DNA from 3 places in the Micromonospora sp. CV4 genome. Region 1 is predicted to be linked to each of the others. Evidence: riboswitches for the same ligand, from Rfam matches in the RefSeq annotation. Region 1 holds a riboswitch; each other region holds the start of a gene.
What was found. A riboswitch is a leader RNA that binds a small molecule or an ion and turns the genes downstream of it on or off. The one in region 1 is predicted to bind cyclic di-AMP.
Positions count from the first base shown of each region.

Region 1 (5,531 bases):
CTCGCCATCGTGGGACCGCCTCTCCCGTTGGTCGACCCTGCCCTCAAGCGTCGCCCGATGACCGGCCGGGGCCAACGTATGAAATCTATATCACGCATATCTTGACGCATCTTGCGGTGCGTGTGACGGTGGAGCCCGAGTCAGCGCCTGTAGCCAGCCCGCTGAAGGCTCGGTTGAACAGGTAAAACACGTGGAGACGAGGTGCGGGCGATGAGCCGTCCCGGTACACCCGGCGGGCAGCCGGGCCCGCAGCGGGCCGCCGACCGGGTGTCAGCACCGACCGTGCCGGCCCAGGCGTACGCCGAACTGGCTGCCGGCAACCGCCGCTTCGTCAGCGGCATTCCGCGCCACCCAAATCAGGACGCCGGGCACCGTGCGGCGGTGGCCGACGGGCAGCACCCCTTCGCGGTGATCGTCGGCTGCTCCGACTCCCGGTTGGCCGCCGAGATCATCTTCGATCGTGGGCTGGGTGACCTGTTCGTGGTCCGCACCGCCGGGCACACCACCGGCCCGGAGGTGCTGGGCAGCGTGGAGTACGCGGTGACCGTGCTCGGCACCCCGCTGGTGGTGGTGCTCGGCCACGACTCGTGCGGTGCGGTGCAGGCGGCCCGGCAGTCGGCCGCCACCGGCACCCCGCCCCAGGGGCACCTGCGCGCGGTGGTCGACGCCGTCCTGCCCAGCCTGCGCCGCGCCGCGGCCGAGGGGGTGGACGACATCGACGGCATCATCGACATCCACATCGCGCAGACCGTCGAGGCGCTGCTCGGGCAGTCGCCCGTGCTGGCCGACGAGGTCGCGCAGGGGCGGTGCGCGGTGGTGGGGATGTCGTACCGGCTCGCCGCCGGAGAGGTGCGTCCGGTGGCCGCCGTGCCGCCCGCGACGCTCGATGTGCCGATCGACGCCGGCACGCCGGCCGCCTGAAACGCGTCGAGGGCCGTCCCGCGTCACGCGGGGCGGCCCTCGGACAGGAGCGCGCGGGTCAGAGTAGCGACATGTGCACGTGGTCGGTGTGGTTCGACGGCCCGCTGTACGACTTCCAGCCGGTCGCCGGGAACCAGATCTGCCGGTTCCAGATCACGTAGTAGATGCCGAGCCGATCGGCGTTGCGGATGAGGAACGCCGCGACGTTGTTGCCGTACGTCCGGGTGTCCTCGTTGTGCCACGGGCTGAAGCCGCTCTTCTGCAGCGACCAGTCGCAGGCGCGGCCCTTCGGGTGCTCCCACGGCCCGCCGGAGCGGTAGCAGCCGACGAACCGGTTGAAGCCGGCCCGCTTGACCTCCTTGTAGGCGTGCAGCGTGCGCGGCGTGACGCAGCCGGACGTGGTCGGGTCGTTCTCGCTGCACGACTGGGGCTTCCAGTCGCCGTCGGCGGTCCGGCCCGGGCCGAGCCGGGCGACCGGTGAGGTGGCCGACACCAGCCCGCCGGTGAAGCCCTTCCCACCGACCAGGGCGAGCGCCTTGTCCGCGTCGCGCTTCTCCTTGGCCATCAGGGCGGTCTGCTTCTGCTGCTCGCGGACCTCCGCGTCGAGGGCCAGCTTGGCCTGCTCGGCACGCTCCTTCACCGCGTTGACCTCGGCGAGCTTCTTCTCGTTGACCATGTTCATCTCGTCGAGCGCGGCGGCGCGCTGGACGAAGGAGTCGGGGGCCTCGCTCTCCAGCAGCATCGCCATCGGCCCGATCCGGCCGGTGCGGTACGACTGGGAGGCGATCTGCCCGACCTGCGGTGCCAGTGCGTCCAGGTCTGCCTTTGCCCGAGTGACCTCCACCGCCAGCTCAAGCTGCCGCTTCTTGGACTTGTCCAGTTTGGACTTGGCCGCCGAGTACTTGCGGTTGGTCTGCTCGATGACGTCGGTGAGCAGCTTGGGCTCGCCGTCCTCCTCGTGCCCGGACGGTGTGGGGGTCGTCGGGGCGGCGTGGGCCGGGAGCGGCCCGGCGAGCACGGTCAATGCGGCGATCACGGCCACCACGGGTGTCAACCAGCGGCGTAGGGGTGCCGTCACAATGTTCCCTTCCGTCGACCGCCGACCGGGTTAGCTGACGGGTTCGGGGCGGAAGTGGCCCCTACCGCTGTCGCGGATTCACCCCACGTACCTGGGTTCCCGGCTCGCCGGTTGGCGATTGGGCGGTGGTACCGCAGGCGCCGCTTCGCGCCTTCATCGGTAACCGACGGCGAGGTTACCCGAGAGCCCACCGGCTGAGCTACGCCCCGATACCGACTAAAAGCGTCATTTCGCCATGGCGTTGAGTGACCAGTGACGGGGTTCTCAGGGCGAACGCCCCGCCTGGTCACGTTGAGGAGTGTCACCATGCCGTATCCGTGCTCCTGTTCGGATCTGGCCACCGGTCGGTGGCGGGGGATGGGGGTGTGGTCCGCGCCGGGTCGGACGACGTGGGGTCGGGTCGACCCGTACGCGGGGAGCTCAGTGCGGCCAGCGCCTCGGCGCGGTCGGGCTGCGGTCGCGGCGCGGGCGTGGCCGCAGTGGGCGTGGCGCCCTGCCGGCCGGCTGCGGTCACCATCGCGGCCAGCCCGGTGGTGAGCGGCACGGCGGCGATCAGCCCGAGCGTGGCGACCGCGCTGCGGACGATCTCCTGCGCCAGGAACTCGCTGGTCAGGATCTGCCCGATCGGCCGCGAGTCGGCGGTGAGCAGGAGCAGCAGCGGTAGGGAGGCGCCCGCGTACGCCAGCACGATGGTGTTGACGGTGGACGCGATGTGCGCCCGGCCGACCCGGGTCGCCGCCCGGTAGAGCTGCAACCGGGTCAGCCCGGGGTTGGCGTTGGCCAGCTCGGTCACGGTGGCCGCCTGGGTGACCGTCACGTCGTCGAGCACCCCGAGCGAGCCGATGATGATCCCGGCGAGCAGCAGGCCGTGCAGGTCGACGTCGGCCTGGAACATCGACAGGGTGGTGGCGTCCTCGCTGCCGAAGCCGGTGAGGTGGGTGGCGGCGGTGACGATGGTGGCCAGTACGCCGGTGAGTACCAGGCTGCCCAGGGTGCCGAGCACCGCGACCGAGGTCTGCGCGCTGACTCCGTGGGTCAGGTAGAGCACCACGAACATGATCAGCGCGGCGCCGACCACAGCGACCAGCAGCGGTGACCGGCCCGCGCCGATACCGGGCAGCACGAAGGTGAGCAGGATGGCGAAGCTGGCGGTCAACCCCGCCAGCGCGGCCAGACCACGCCACCGGCCGAACGCGACGATCGCGGCGGCGAAGATCACCGCCAGCCACAGCAGCGGCGCGCCGCGCTGGTGTTCGGCGATGTTCCAACTGCTGGCCGTGGGGTCGGTCGGGTCGGTCAGCTCGACCAGGATGACCTCGTCGTCGACCTCGACCCGGGGAGCGCCCGGTCCGGCCGGCACCGGTGTCTGGATCTGCTGGCCGGAGGCCGGCCCGTCGTTCACCCGCACGTCCACCGTGCCGCACGGCCCGTCCCCGACCCCCGGTGTGCCCTCGGGGCTCGAAGCTGCCGGTGGGCACGGCTCGGTCACCACCCGGGTCACCGTGCCGTGGTAGCGCGGCACGTTCGCTCCACCGTCGGTCTGCGGTGACCCGTCGCGCGGCCAGAGCACCACCGCTGCGAGCACGGTCGCGACGAAGAGGGGCACCACCGTCGCGAAGAGGATCCGTCGCACCCGGGGCGGGGCGGACGGAGCGGAACGGGTGTGGTCGGAACCCAATGCGAGACTCCCAACGATCCGGTGCGGGGTACGTGCCGGCGGGCTGGTCGGTTCAGCGCCGCGGCGGGAAAGCGGCGACGAGCGCGCCGAATCGCTGGATGGCGACCGCGTGATCACGAACGGTGAGCGCTCGGCCCGGTCGGCGGACGGCGACGCCGCACCGGGGCGGCATCTCTGCCCGGGCGCGTAGCGGGTTCCGGAGGGCCATCGTCGGAATGCTAACCAGCCCGACCCGGGGACGCAGGTCGTGGCGGAGTGTCGGAGTGGTCGAACCGCCCGCGTGGCGGTTTCCGGCGCGGCATGTTGGAGTCATGCCCGCTCCGTCACCGCCCGACCCCGATCGTCCTGCCGGCGACCAGCGACACGCCGACGGCGGGCCGCAGCAGCACGGCGGGCACGACAAGCACGCGGGGCACGACAAGCACGGCGGGCACGACAAGCGCGGCGGGCACGACAAGCATGCGGGGCACGATCCGGCGATGTTCCGCCGCCGGTTCTGGATCTGCCTGGCGCTCACCGTGCCGGTGGTGTTGACCAGTCACCTGGTGCTGGACCGGCTCGGTCTCGACCTGGACGTCCCGGGCCGGTCCTGGGTCGGGCCCGTGCTCGGCTCGGTGGTGTTCTGGTGGGGCGGCTGGCCGTTCCTGGTGGGTGCGGTCCGCGAGGTCCGCGATCGGGCGCCGGGCATGATGCTGCTGGTCGCGATGGCGATCACCGTCGCCTACACCGCATCACTGGCCACCAGTGCGGGTGCCTTCGACCTGGATTTCTGGTGGGAGCTGGCCGCGCTGGTCACCATCATGCTGCTCGGGCACTGGCAGGAGATGAAGGCGATCGGTCAGGCCAGAGGCGCGCTCGCGGCGCTGGCCGCGTTGCTGCCCGACGACGCCGAGCGGGTGACGGCGGACGGGCGGATCGAGCCGGTGCCGGTGGCCGAGCTGCGGGTGGGTGACGTGGTGCTGGTCCGGCCGGGTGGGCGGGTTCCGGCGGACGGTCGGATCGTCGACGGTGGCGCCGAGCTGGACGAGTCGATGATCACCGGCGAGTCGCGTCCGGTCGCCCGGTCGGCAGGGGACCGGGTGGTGGCCGGCACCGTCGCCACCGACTCGGCGATCCGGGTGCGCGTCGAGGCGTTGGGTGAACAGACCGCGCTCGCCGGCATCCAGCGGATGGTCGCGCAGGCGCAGCGCTCCGGCGGGCGGGCCCAACTGCTGGCGGACCGGTTCGCCGCCGCGCTGTTCTACCTGGCAACCGGCACGGCCGTGCTGACCGTGCTGGTCTGGACCGTGCTCGGCCGGCCCGACGAGGCGGTGGTCCGCGCGGTCACCGTCCTGGTGATCGCCTGCCCGCACGCGCTCGGGCTGGCGATTCCGCTGGTCGTCGCGCTCTCCACCGCGCTGGCCGCGCGGTCCGGCATCCTGGTCAAGGACCGGTTGGCGCTGGAGCGGATGCGGACCGTCGACGCGGTGCTGTTCGACAAGACCGGCACGCTGACCCGGGGCGAGCACGCGGTCACCGACCTGGTGACCGCGTCCGGCGTGGGACGGGACGAGGTGCTGCGGATCGCGGCTGGTGTGGAGTCGGACAGCGAGCATCCGCTGGCCCGGGCGATCGTGGCGGCGGCCGGGGACGTCGCCCCGGCCACCGGGTTCCGGTCGCTGCCGGGCCGCGGCGTGCAGGCCTTTGTCGACGGTACGGAGTACGCGGTGGGTGGGCCGACGTTGCTGCGGGAGCTGGGCCTGTCGCTCCCGGCCGAGCTGGACGCGCCGATCGGCCGGTGGTCGGCGCGGGGCGCCGCGGTGCTGTACCTGGTGCGGCTGCCGGGCGCCCTGCTCGGTGCGTTCGCGCTGACCG
Region 1 is NZ_RCVI01000361.1:23,548-29,078, reverse strand. It holds gene EAD98_RS25510 (helix-turn-helix domain-containing protein) at 1-8, opposite strand, end outside; gene EAD98_RS25505 (carbonic anhydrase) at 211-921, shown strand; gene EAD98_RS25500 (hypothetical protein) at 980-1,999, opposite strand; cyclic di-AMP (ydaO/yuaA leader) riboswitch at 2,004-2,134, opposite strand; gene EAD98_RS25495 (YibE/F family protein) at 2,301-3,677, opposite strand; gene EAD98_RS25490 (heavy metal translocating P-type ATPase) at 3,989-5,531, shown strand, end outside.

Region 2 (5,531 bases), on a different contig from region 1:
GGCGCTGATGCACGCGGTGCTGGGCGCGGCCGACGCCCGGGACGAGCCACTGGTGGTGCTGCTCGGCCACCCCGACTACTACCCGCGATTCGGCTTCCGGCCGGCCGTCGAGCTGGGCGTCACCCCGCCGCAGCCCTGGGGCCCGCAGTACTTCCAGGCCCGCCCGTTGAGCGCCTGGCGGGATTCGATCCGGGGCGAGTTCCGGTACGCCGGCCCGTTCGACGAGCTGTGACCCCACCGCGTATCCGCCGGCGGCGCGCCAGCGACCTCGACGGTTGCGTCGCGGCGCTGGCCCTCGTCCACCGGGCCGACCGGTACCCGCTGAACTGGCCCGCCGACCCGCACCGCTGGCTGCGCGAGCCCCGTCCGGCGCGCGCGTGGGTCGCCGTCGACGCCGCCTCGGCGATCGTCGGGCATGTGGCGGTGCACCGGCTGCCCGAACCGGCGGACGGGTCGCCCGCCCGGCCGACCGCCGAGGTGGCTCGCCTGTTCGTGTCGCCGGCCGCGCGCGGGACCGGGCTGGGCGGCGCGCTGCTGACCAGGGTCGGGCGGTGGGCGGCCGAGCGCGGGACGGACCTGGTGCTCGAGGTGGCCGCCAGCGACACCGCGGCCGCCGCCCTCTACGAGCGCGCCGGGTGGCGGTGCACCGGCACCAGCACGGCGCAGTGGACCGCTCCCGACGGTGGCGCGGTGTCGATGCGCCACTACGCCCTGCGCACCGGTGCCGCGGCGGAGCGCTAGCCTCCGGCGACACCGCAAGGTCACGTTCGCCCAGCTCACTGTGGTGATCGCGGACGCCATGCGAACATATGTACGTGTCACCCGGGGCCAGCATCCTGCACGCCGACCTGGACGCCTTCTACGCGTCGGTCGAGCAGCGCGACGACCCGCGCCTGCGGGGGCGGCCGGTCATCGTCGGCGGGGGCGTGGTGCTGGCGGCCAGCTACGAGGCGAAGGCGCGCGGCGTACGCAGCGCCATGGGCGGCCAGCAGGCGCGCCGGCTCTGCCCGGACGCGATCGTCGTACCGCCCCGGATGTCGGCGTACACGGCGGCCAGCCGGGCGGTGTTCGAGATCTTCCGGCAGACCACGCCGCTGGTCGAGGGGCTCTCCATCGACGAGGCGTTCCTGGACGTGGGCGGTCTTCGCCGGCTGGCCGGGCCGCCGGCCGACATCGCCGACCGGTTGCGCCGGGAGATCCGCGAACGGGTCCACCTGCCGATCACCGTGGGCGTGGCCCGGACGAAGTTCCTGGCGAAGGTGGCCAGCGGGGTGGCCAAGCCGGACGGGTTGCTGGTCGTCGCGCCCGACGCCGAGCTGGCGTTCCTGCATCCGCTGCCGGTGGAACGGCTCTGGGGCGTCGGCCCGATCACCGCCGCGAAGCTGCGGGAACGGCGGATCCGTACGGTCGGCGAGGTGGCCCGGCTCGGCGAGGCGGCGCTGGTGTCGCTGCTCGGCGCCGGCGCCGGCCGGCACCTGCACGCCCTGGCGCACAACCGCGACCCCCGGTCGGTGCAGGTCGGTCGCCGGCGCGGCTCGATGGGCGCGCAGCACGCCCTGAGCCGTACGCCGCACGCGCCGGCGGAGCTGGACGCCGTCCTGGCCGGCCTGATCGACCGGGTCACCCGGCGGATGCGGGCGGCCGGGCGTTCCGGACGCACGGTGATGCTGCGGCTGCGCTTCGGCGACTACACCCGGGCCACCCGCTCACACACCATCGGCAAGGCGACCGCGGACACCACGCCGCTCCTAACCGCCGCGCGGGCGCTGCTGCGGGCCGCCCTGCCCGAGATCGATCGGCGGGGCGTCACGCTGATCGGCGTCTCGGTCGGCAACCTGGACGACAACCCGGTCCAGCCGGAGCTGCCGTTCCACCACGATCCGGGCGCCGAGCTGGACGCCGCGGTGGACGCGGTCCGCGACCGGTTCGGGTCGGCGGCGCTCACCCGCGCGGTGCTGCTCGGCCGGGATCCCGGCGTCGAGATGCCGCTGCTGCCGGACTGACCGTGCCGGGTGGCGACGGGGCGGACATCACAGGGGACGGAGGGTTTAGCGACGGCCTGAGCGGTCACGTAGTGACGATCAGCCATCCAGGGGGGACCACCATGTCCGACGACACCAGCAACCGTCCGAGCCGGCGCGAGCAGCGTCCCGGCGACGTGACCGACCCACTGCTCTGGCAGCTCGCGATCGACGTGCTCAGCGCACATGAGCCGGACGAGGACGGCGCCTGCCGCAATCTGCTCTGCGCCGGCCAGCCGTGGCCGTGCGCGGCCCGCCGCTCCGCCGAACAGTCGCTGCGGCTGGCCCGCGGTTCGGCCGACACACCGTCCACGTCGGAGCGGGACGAGGGCACCACCACACCTGCTGACCGGCCCGCCGAGGGCGTTCCGATCGCGCGCCGGGCCTGGTCGTCGCTTCCGGAGGCAGCCGCGTCGGCCGCCTGACGCGCACCCTTCTCGACACGCCGCGGGCGCCCGACCGGAATCCGGTCGGGCGCCCGCGCGTCGTGCGTCAGAGAGCGAGCCGCTGACCCGGGAAGATCAGGCCGGCGTCGGCGCCGATCAGCTGCCGGTTGCGCTCGTACAGGGCCTCCCAGCCGCCGGTCACCTGGTGGGCCTGGGCGATCTCCGACAGGGTGTCGCCCGGCTTGACCAGGTACGTTCCGGCGCCCGTCGACGGCGCGGTGCGCTCGTGGTTGCGGGTTGCCGGCTGCTCGCCGCGCGTCGACCGCTCCCGGGGCTTCGACGTCGAGTCGGACTTCGAGGTGGACTTCGAGTCGGACTTCGTCGAGGACTTCGTGGCGGAGCCGCCCGACGAGCCGCCCTTCCTGCCGCAGGTCGGCCAGGCGCCGATGCCCTGCCCGTCGAGCACCTTCTCGGCGATCGCGATCTGCTCGCCGCGGCTGGCCAGGTCGGCGCGGGCGGCGTACTTCTTGCCGCCGTAGCCGGCCCAGGTGCTCTGCGAGAACTGAAGTCCGCCGTAGTAGCCGTTGCCGGTGTTGATGTGCCAGTTGCCGCTGGACTCGCACTGGGCGATCGCGTCCCAGTTGACCCCGGCCTGGGCCGGGGCGGCCGGGCCGAAGAGGGCGACGGCGCCGGTGACCGCGCCGACGGCGAGGGTGCCGACGGTGACGCGGCGGGTGGTGACCCGTCGATGACGGGCGGTGTGTGCAGATGACATGTGAGCTTCCTCCACGCCGGCGAGGTGAGCTGTCGGGTTCGGGCCGAGGAGCCCGGCCGCGCGGTGGCGGCTTCACCCCGAGGTGACGTGCACCGAGGAACGTTGGGTCCCCCGCTCCTGCCCGGGTGACTGGTTCCGACGACCGGGGGCAGGATTTGGCGTTGCCGGTCGCGGTGTCCGCATTGGCGAACCCGACCGACGTTAGGCACGGTCGGTGAGGGTCGCCCACCCCCTGTGAACTTCTTCACCGAGCCACACGGGGCGGCCCGCGCAGCGGTTGCGGGCGTAGCGCGGCTGTGCAGTGACCACGATGGACCGTTTCCGATCGGCGGAGCCGGGCCACGGGCAGCTCGGCGCGGGCGGCGTGAACGGTCCGGCCGGCGGGGCCCGTCGCACGGGCGGCCCGCCGGCCGGAGGGATCGGTCGGTCAGAGGGTGCGCGCCAGCCGGTCAGCGAGGGCCCGGGTGAACCGGGCCGGGTCGGCCAGCTCGCCACCCTCGGCGAGCACCGCCAGCCCGTACAGCAGCTCGGCCGTCTCGGTCAGAGCCTCGGAGCCCGCGCTCTGCTCGTGGGCCTTGCGCAGCCCGGCAACCAGGGGATGACCGGGATTGATCTCCAGGATCCGCTTCGTCGACGGAACCTCGTGCCCCATCGCCCGGTACATCTTCTCCAGGGTCGGGGTGAGATCGTGCGCGTCGCCGACGACGCAGGCCGGTGACGTGGTCAGCCGCGACGACAGGCGGACCTCGCGGACGCTGTCGGTCAGGGTGGTGCCAAGCCAGTCGAGCAGCGGGGCGAACTCCTGTCGCTGCTGCTCGCGCTCGGCCTCGGCCTGCTGCTTCTCCTCGTCGGTGTCCAGATCGACCTCGCCCTTGGCGATCGAGCGCAGCGGGCGGCCGTCGTACTGGCCGACCCGCTCGACCCACACTTCGTCGACCGGGTCGGTGAGCAGCAGCACCTCGTGGCCCTTGGCCCGGAACGCCTCCAGGTGCGGGGAGTTCTCGATGGTGGCCCGGGAGTCGCCGGTGGCGTACCAGATGTCGCTCTGACCGTCCTTCATCCGTGCCACGTAGCCGGCCAGGTCGGTGGGCTCGGCCGGGTCGTGGGTGGAGGGCACCGACAGGATCTCCAGCAGGATGTCGCGGTTGTCGGCGTCGTCGATCAACCCCTCCTTGACCACCGCGCCGAACTCGGTCCAGAAGGTGCGGTAGCGCTCGGGGTGGTTGGCCTTGAGGTCCCGGACCGTGGCGAGGACCTTCTTCACCAGGCGGCGGCGGACGATCTGGATCTGCCGGTCCTGCTGGAGGATCTCCCGGGAGATGTTCAGCGACAGGTCGTGCGCGTCGACCACACCCTTGACGAAGCGCAGGTAGGTGGGGACCAGCGCCTCGCAGTCGTCCATGATGAACACGCGCTTGACGTAGAGCTGGACGCCACGGCGGCCCTGCGGGGCGAACATGTCCAGCGGGGCGTGGCTGGGCAGGAACAGCAGCGCCTCGTACTCGAAGGTGCCCTCGCCCTTCATGTGCACGACCTCGAGCGGGTCGGCCCAGTCGTGGCTGACGTGCTTGTAGAACTCGTTGTACTCGGCGGCGTCGACCTCGTCGCGGGGCCGCGCCCAGAGCGCCTTCATCGAGTTGAGCGTCTGCACCTCGCTGGTGGCGTCCGCGCCGTCGGCGCCCGGGCGCTCGACGCGCATCCGGATCGGCCAGGCGATGAAGTCGGAGTACCGCTTGACGATCTCGCGGACGGTCCACTCGGCGGTGTAGTCGTGCAGGTTGTCCTCGGTGTCGGCCGGCTTCAGGTGCAGGGTCACCGTGGTGCCCTGCGGCGCCTCGTCGACGGTCTCGATCGAGTACGTGCCCTCGCCGGTGGACTCCCAGCGGGTGCCGCCGGTCTCGCCGGCCTTTCGGGTCAGCAGGGTGACCCGGTCGGCGACCATGAACGCGGCGTAGAAGCCGACACCGAACTGGCCGATCAGCTCCTGCGAGGCACGCGCGTCGGCGGACTCGCGCAGCTTGCTCAGCAGCTCGGCGGTGCCCGACTTGGCGATGGTGCCGATCAGCCGGATCACCTCGTCGCGGGTCATGCCGATGCCGTTGTCCCGCACGGTCAGGGTGCGGGCGTCCCGGTCGACCTCGATGGCGACGTGCAGGTCGTCGGTGTCGGCGACGAGGTCCTTGTCGACCAGTGTCGCCAGCCGCAGCTTGTCCAGCGCGTCGGACGCGTTAGAGATGAGTTCCCGCAGGAAGACGTCCTTGTTCGAATAGATCGAGTGGACGACCAACTGGAGGAGCTGACGCGCCTCAGCCTGGAATTCCAACGTCTCGGCCTGATTGCTCACACCGT
Region 2 is NZ_RCVI01000139.1:4,515-10,045, forward strand. It holds gene EAD98_RS01680 (GNAT family N-acetyltransferase) at 1-232, shown strand, start outside; gene EAD98_RS01685 (GNAT family N-acetyltransferase) at 229-741, shown strand; gene dinB (DNA polymerase IV) at 816-2,003, shown strand; gene EAD98_RS01695 (hypothetical protein) at 2,105-2,446, shown strand; gene EAD98_RS01700 (transglycosylase family protein) at 2,514-3,182, opposite strand; cyclic di-AMP (ydaO/yuaA leader) riboswitch at 3,182-3,353, opposite strand; gene htpG (molecular chaperone HtpG) at 3,610-5,526, opposite strand.
Region 2: it holds a riboswitch for cyclic di-AMP, as region 1 does, so the genes downstream of both, EAD98_RS01700 (transglycosylase family protein) here and EAD98_RS25500 (hypothetical protein) in region 1, are expected to answer to the same signal.

Region 3 (5,531 bases), on a different contig from region 1:
GGTGCGGAAAATTCGGACCAGCGTGAGCACGAGGCAGACCGCGCCCGGCAGCCCGGCCGCAGCGGCCACGATCCAGAAGGTCCGCTGCTCCGGACGCCAGCAGGCTCCCCACCCGTCGATGGCAGGATCGCACGGGTTGGGACCCGGGCCGCCGAGCGCCGGTGACCACCAGATCAGGTTGAATGCCATCCCCAGCAGGAACGGAAAACCGACGATCGCGAGGGGGATCGCCGCCCCGAGGCGCAGCGCGCGGGTGCGGGCACGGATCGATACCGGCTCAGTGCCCTCCGGCCGGTCGTCCACCGTGGTCATCTCGACATCATGGTCGCCCGCGGGCCGCTCGTCGTCACCCGACCGTCCGGCGGAGGATGGCCGATCGACAGTCACCGACCTTTGGAAGCTCGAAGGCCCCGGCTCGGATTCGGCATCCTGACCAGGGCCTTCGCGTTGGAGCGGGTGACGGGAATCGAACCCGCACTGTCAGCTTGGGAAGCTGATGTTCTGCCATTGAACTACACCCGCAAGCGGCACCACTGTACCTGAGTCACCCAGCCGGTGCACCCAGGTACCCCGTGGTCCGCAGCTTGCCCGCGTACCACCGGTGCCGGCCCCGTCACGACGGAGCCGGCACCGGCGTCTTTCCCCAGGACCGGATCGTGGGCCGCGGTCAGGCGGCCGAGCGCTGGACGTCACGGCTGCGGCGGGCCGGGCGGGTCTGCGGCACGGAAGACGGCCCGGCCGCGGCGGGCGGAGCGTGCGGGTCAAGCCAGACCTGGACGGCCGGACGGCCGGGCGCGCCACCCGGAATGCCCATGCCGTGCTGCTCGCGGCGAGCCAGCATCGCCACGTCGACGGTGAACTCGAACAGCCGCCAGTCGACCTGCGGGGCCGCCCGCGCGCTCTGCGCCAGCCGGGCCACCCGGGCCGGATCGGTGACCGGCCAGGCGCGCCCCGCCACGTACGCCTCGTCGTCGCTCTCCTCCGGCGGGAACGAGTGCAGCGCGTAGCGGCCGTCCCGTTCGAGGTCGCGACGCTTCGGCGAGTCGAGGATGAAGCAGAAGAGACCCTCGTCGGTGATGACCGGGGAGACCGGATGGACCCGCGGCCCGCCGTCGGCGCGGACCGTGGCCAGGTAGCCGAAGCCCGGCCCGTACTGCTGGAGGAGAACGCGGATCCCGTCGGCGAGTCGGGGCTCGTCGGCGGCGAATTCGGACCAGGAAGCCATGCCGGCATTCTATCGAACAAATGTACGACCAGCGACCTCGACGCGCTGGTCACCGGCACCGAATCTGGCTGTTGCCGGCAACGCCGCTATGGTGGTCCGATGCTGCTCTCCGACCGCGACCTGGTCTCCGAGATCAAGGCCGGCACGCTGGGCCTGGAGCCGTTCGAGCCCACCCTGGTCCAACCGTCCAGCATCGACGTACGACTCGACCGGCTGTTCCGGGTCTTCAACAACCATCTCTACACCCACATCGACCCGGCCATGCAGCAGGACGACCTCACCTCGGTCGTCGAGGTGCCCGACGGCGAGCCGTTCGTGCTGCACCCGGGGGAGTTCGTGCTCGCCTCGACGCTGGAGGTGATCTCGCTCGGTGACCAGCTCGCCGGCCGCCTCGAAGGCAAGTCGAGCCTGGGCCGCCTCGGCCTGCTCACGCACTCCACGGCCGGCTTCATCGACCCGGGCTTCTCCGGGCACGTGACGCTGGAGCTGTCGAACGTGGCGAACCTGCCGATCACCCTCTGGCCGGGCATGAAGATCGGGCAGCTCTGCATCTTCCGGCTCTCCTCGCCGGCCGAGCACCCGTACGGCTCGGTGGTCTACGGCTCGCGCTACCAGGGTCAGCGCGGCCCGACCCCGAGCCGCGCCTGGCAGCACTGGCGCACCTGGCCGACCCGCTGAGGCCGTAACGACGAGGGCCCGCCGCGACAGATCGCGACGGGCCCATCGGTCACCGGGGATCAGCCCGGGCGGCCGTAGCTGTGGATCGGGCCGTCGTCGACCTTCTTCATCTTGACCGGTTGGCCGGCCTGCGAGGCGTGCACGACCCAGCCACCGCCGACGTACATGCCGACGTGGTGGATGTCGCTGTAGTAGAAGACCAGGTCACCGGCACGCAGGTCGGCCCTGCTGACGTCCTTGGTGACCCGGCTCTGCTGTGCGGCGTTGTGCGGCAGGGACACCCCGGCCTTGGCCCAGGCGGCCAGCATCAGGCCGGAACAGTCGTACGAGTTCGGGCCCTCGGCGCCCCAGACGTAGGGCTTGCCGATCTGCGCGCAGGCGAACTTGACCGCCACACCGGCACCGCCGCCGGGGTAGCTCGCCGGGCAGGGCGCTGGACGCAGCGGGCCGCCGCCACCGTTGCCGTAGACCTTGAGGCGCAGCTTCTGCAGCCGGTCGATCTCGTCGTTGATCTGCTTCTTCTTGGCCGCCAGCTGGGCCTCGGTGCGGGTCAGCTGGGCCACCATCTCGTCCAGTGGCGCCTTCTGCCGGGCCAACTCGTCGCGCAGGTCGGCCACCTGCCGTACGTCCTGCTGCTGGTCGTGCGCGAACCGGTCGAGCATCTCCAGCTGCCCGACCACCTCGCTGGGCGAGCTGCTGCCCAGCACGGCGTTGACGGTGGAGACGTTCTCACCCTTGTACGCGCGGACGGCCAGGGAGCTGACCTTGTCCATCGCGGCGTCGACCTGGCGCTCCAGCGGGGCGATCCGGGCGGCCAGCGCGTTGGCCTGCCTGCGCTTCCCGGCCAGGTCGGTACGGGTGGCGTTGTGTCGTTCGATGATCGGTTCGAGCTTGTTCCAGTCGGCGTCGATCTGGCGCTCGATCTCGGCGACGGACGGGTCGGCGTGGGCCGCCGTGGCGCTGCCGGTCAGGACGACGGCGACGCCGACCAGGGCGGCGAGGGCGGTGGTGAAGCGGGACCAGCGTGGGCGCGGCACGATCGACGTCGGGCCGGCTGACGCCGGCCGCTCGGACGACGGCCGCGGGGCTTGGTGAGCCACCGGGTTCCGTACTCCTTCTTCCTGACCGCCTACCGGGTTAGCTGACGGGTTCGGGCGGGAAGGTGGGCGCCCTACCGCAGTGACTGCGGATTCACCCCAGGAAACCTGGGTCCCCGGTTCGCTGAGAAGCGACTCGGCGGTGTCGGTCCGTTACCGCCCGGGTGGGCGGAGCTGCTGTCGGCCCGACGAATGACCAGAGTAGAGACGGCCGTTACCGATCCGCAACCGGTGGGGCCGTGACACTCCGTACCGATTGCGGGGGACGACGACCGACGACGAAAGTTTTCTTCTACATACTCCGCTGGATGGAAAGGTATTGACGCGGGCTCCGGGCGGGGCGAAGGTGGCCTCATCTTCACCCGCCAGATCTAGGGGGTTCGATGTACCGTCCAACCCTGTCCACCGGCCGGCGCGCGCTGCTCGCCGCCGCCGTGGTCGCGGCCGCGACCGCGGTACCGCTACCCGCCAGCCCCGCCGTGGCCGCGCCCGCGGCCGACCGTCAGCAGCAGTACGTCGCCGCGGCCACCGAGTACGGCGTGCCGGCCGACGTGCTGCTCGGCGTCTCCTATCTGGAGTCACGCTGGGACACCAACGCCGGTACGCCGAGCACCAGCGGCGGCTACGGCCCGATGCACCTGACCGACGCCCGGCACGTGGCCGCCCTGCCGGGGCGCGGCCACCACGATGCCGGCACCGAGGACCCGCGCGGCGACGACTCGCGGCCGGCACGGGTGGTGGCGCCCCGCCCGGCCGAGGATCCCGCGCCGCCCGCCGCCGCGTTGCAGACCGTGGACGCCGCCGCCGCCCTGACCGGTGCCGCGCCCGAGTCGCTGCGTACCGACGCGAGCGTCAACATCCTTGGCGGCGCCGCGCTGCTGGCCGCCTACCAGCGGGAGCTCGGCGCGCCGGTGGGCGCCGACACCGACCCGGCGGCCTGGTACGGCGCGGTGGCCCGCTACGCGGGCGCGGACAGCGCGGACGCCGCGGCGGCCTTCGCCGACGAGGTGTTCACCACCATCGGCGCCGGCGAGTCCCGGGTGACCGACGACGGCCAGCGGATCACGCTGCCGGCCCGGGCGATCCAACCTCAGCGTTCGTGGCTGGACCGGCTGGGACTGCGCCGGCTCGCCCGTCCGGACGGGCTGGAGTGCCCCAGCACCATCTCCTGCGAGTGGATCCCGGCGCCGTACGAGGCGTTCGGCGCCGGGGACTACGGCAACCACGACCTCTCCGACCGGCCCGGCCGGCAGAAGATCGAGTACATCGTCATCCACGACACCGAGGCGAGCTGGGCGACCACGCTGCAACTCGTCCAGGACCCGACCTACGTGAGCTGGCACTACTCGCTGCGCTCGGTGGACGGGCACATCGCCCAGCACGTGAAGACCAAGGACGTCGCTTGGCACGCCGGCAACTGGTACGTCAACGCCAAGTCGATCGGGCTGGAACACGAGGGCTTCGCCGCGCAGGGCACCTGGTACACCGAGGCGATGTACCGGACCTCCGCCAAACTGGTCCGGCACCTCGCCCTGCGGCTGGGTATCCCGCTGGACCGTCAGCACATCATCGGTCACGACAACGTGCCCGGCACCGTCGCCTCGACCGTGCGCGGAATGCACTGGGACCCGGGCCCGTACTGGGACTGGACGCACTACTTCACGCTGCTGCACGCGCCACGGCTGGACACCGGCATCCCGGCCACCGGCCTGGTCCGGATCGACCCCGACTACGACACCAACCAGCCGGCGTTCACCGGCTGCGTCACGGCCGGAGTGCCGTGCGCGCCGCGCGGCTCATCGGCGGTGGTGCTGCGCAGCGCGCCGTCCGCGGACGCGCCACTGGTCAACGACATCGCACTGCGCCCCGACGGCACCCCGAACACGATGGCCGTGTCGGACCACGGCGCCCGGGCGTCCGCCGGCCAGACGTACGCCCTCGCCGGCCGTCAGGGTGACTGGACGGCGATCTGGTACCTCGGGCAGAAGGCGTGGTTCCACAACCCGGCGTCGGCGCCGACCGCCAGCTGGACCGTCGGCGTGGTGGCCACCCCGAAGCCCGGACGGGCCACCATCCCCGTGTACGGACGGGCGTACCCCGAGGAGGCCGCGTACCCGGCCGGGGTGCCCTACCAACCGATCTCGCCGCTCCAGTACACGCTGGCGGCCGGCCAGCGGTACGCCGTCGGCGCGGTGCTGCCGGGCGAGTACTACCGGGCCACCACGTTCGACGGCTCGTCACCGGGTGACTGGACGGTCATCCGCGGCCAGAACCGGTACGCGCAGATCCAGTTCGGCCACCGGATCATGTACGTCGACCTCGCCGACGTGCAGCTCCTGCCGTCTCCGGTGGGCGCACCGCGCTGAAACCGCTGAAACGGCACGAGGGCCCCCGGTCGTTCGACCGGGGGCCCTCGTCGTGCCTGCTGGATCAGCCGGGTCTGCGGAACCCGGCGACCGGCATGTTGTTGATGCTGGCCACCTGCACCGGTTTGCCGGCGCGTGGCGCGTGCACCATCTTGTCGTTGCCCA
Region 3 is NZ_RCVI01000295.1:26,866-32,396, forward strand. It holds gene EAD98_RS20320 (hypothetical protein) at 1-312, opposite strand, end outside; tRNA gene EAD98_RS20325 (tRNA-Gly) at 449-522, opposite strand; gene EAD98_RS20330 (pyridoxamine 5'-phosphate oxidase family protein) at 668-1,225, opposite strand; gene dcd (dCTP deaminase) at 1,325-1,903, shown strand; gene EAD98_RS20340 (NlpC/P60 family protein) at 1,963-2,940, opposite strand; cyclic di-AMP (ydaO/yuaA leader) riboswitch at 3,016-3,152, opposite strand; gene EAD98_RS20345 (N-acetylmuramoyl-L-alanine amidase) at 3,384-5,366, shown strand; gene EAD98_RS20350 (NlpC/P60 family protein) at 5,431-5,531, opposite strand, start outside.
Region 3: it holds a riboswitch for cyclic di-AMP, as region 1 does, so the genes downstream of both, EAD98_RS20340 (NlpC/P60 family protein) here and EAD98_RS25500 (hypothetical protein) in region 1, are expected to answer to the same signal.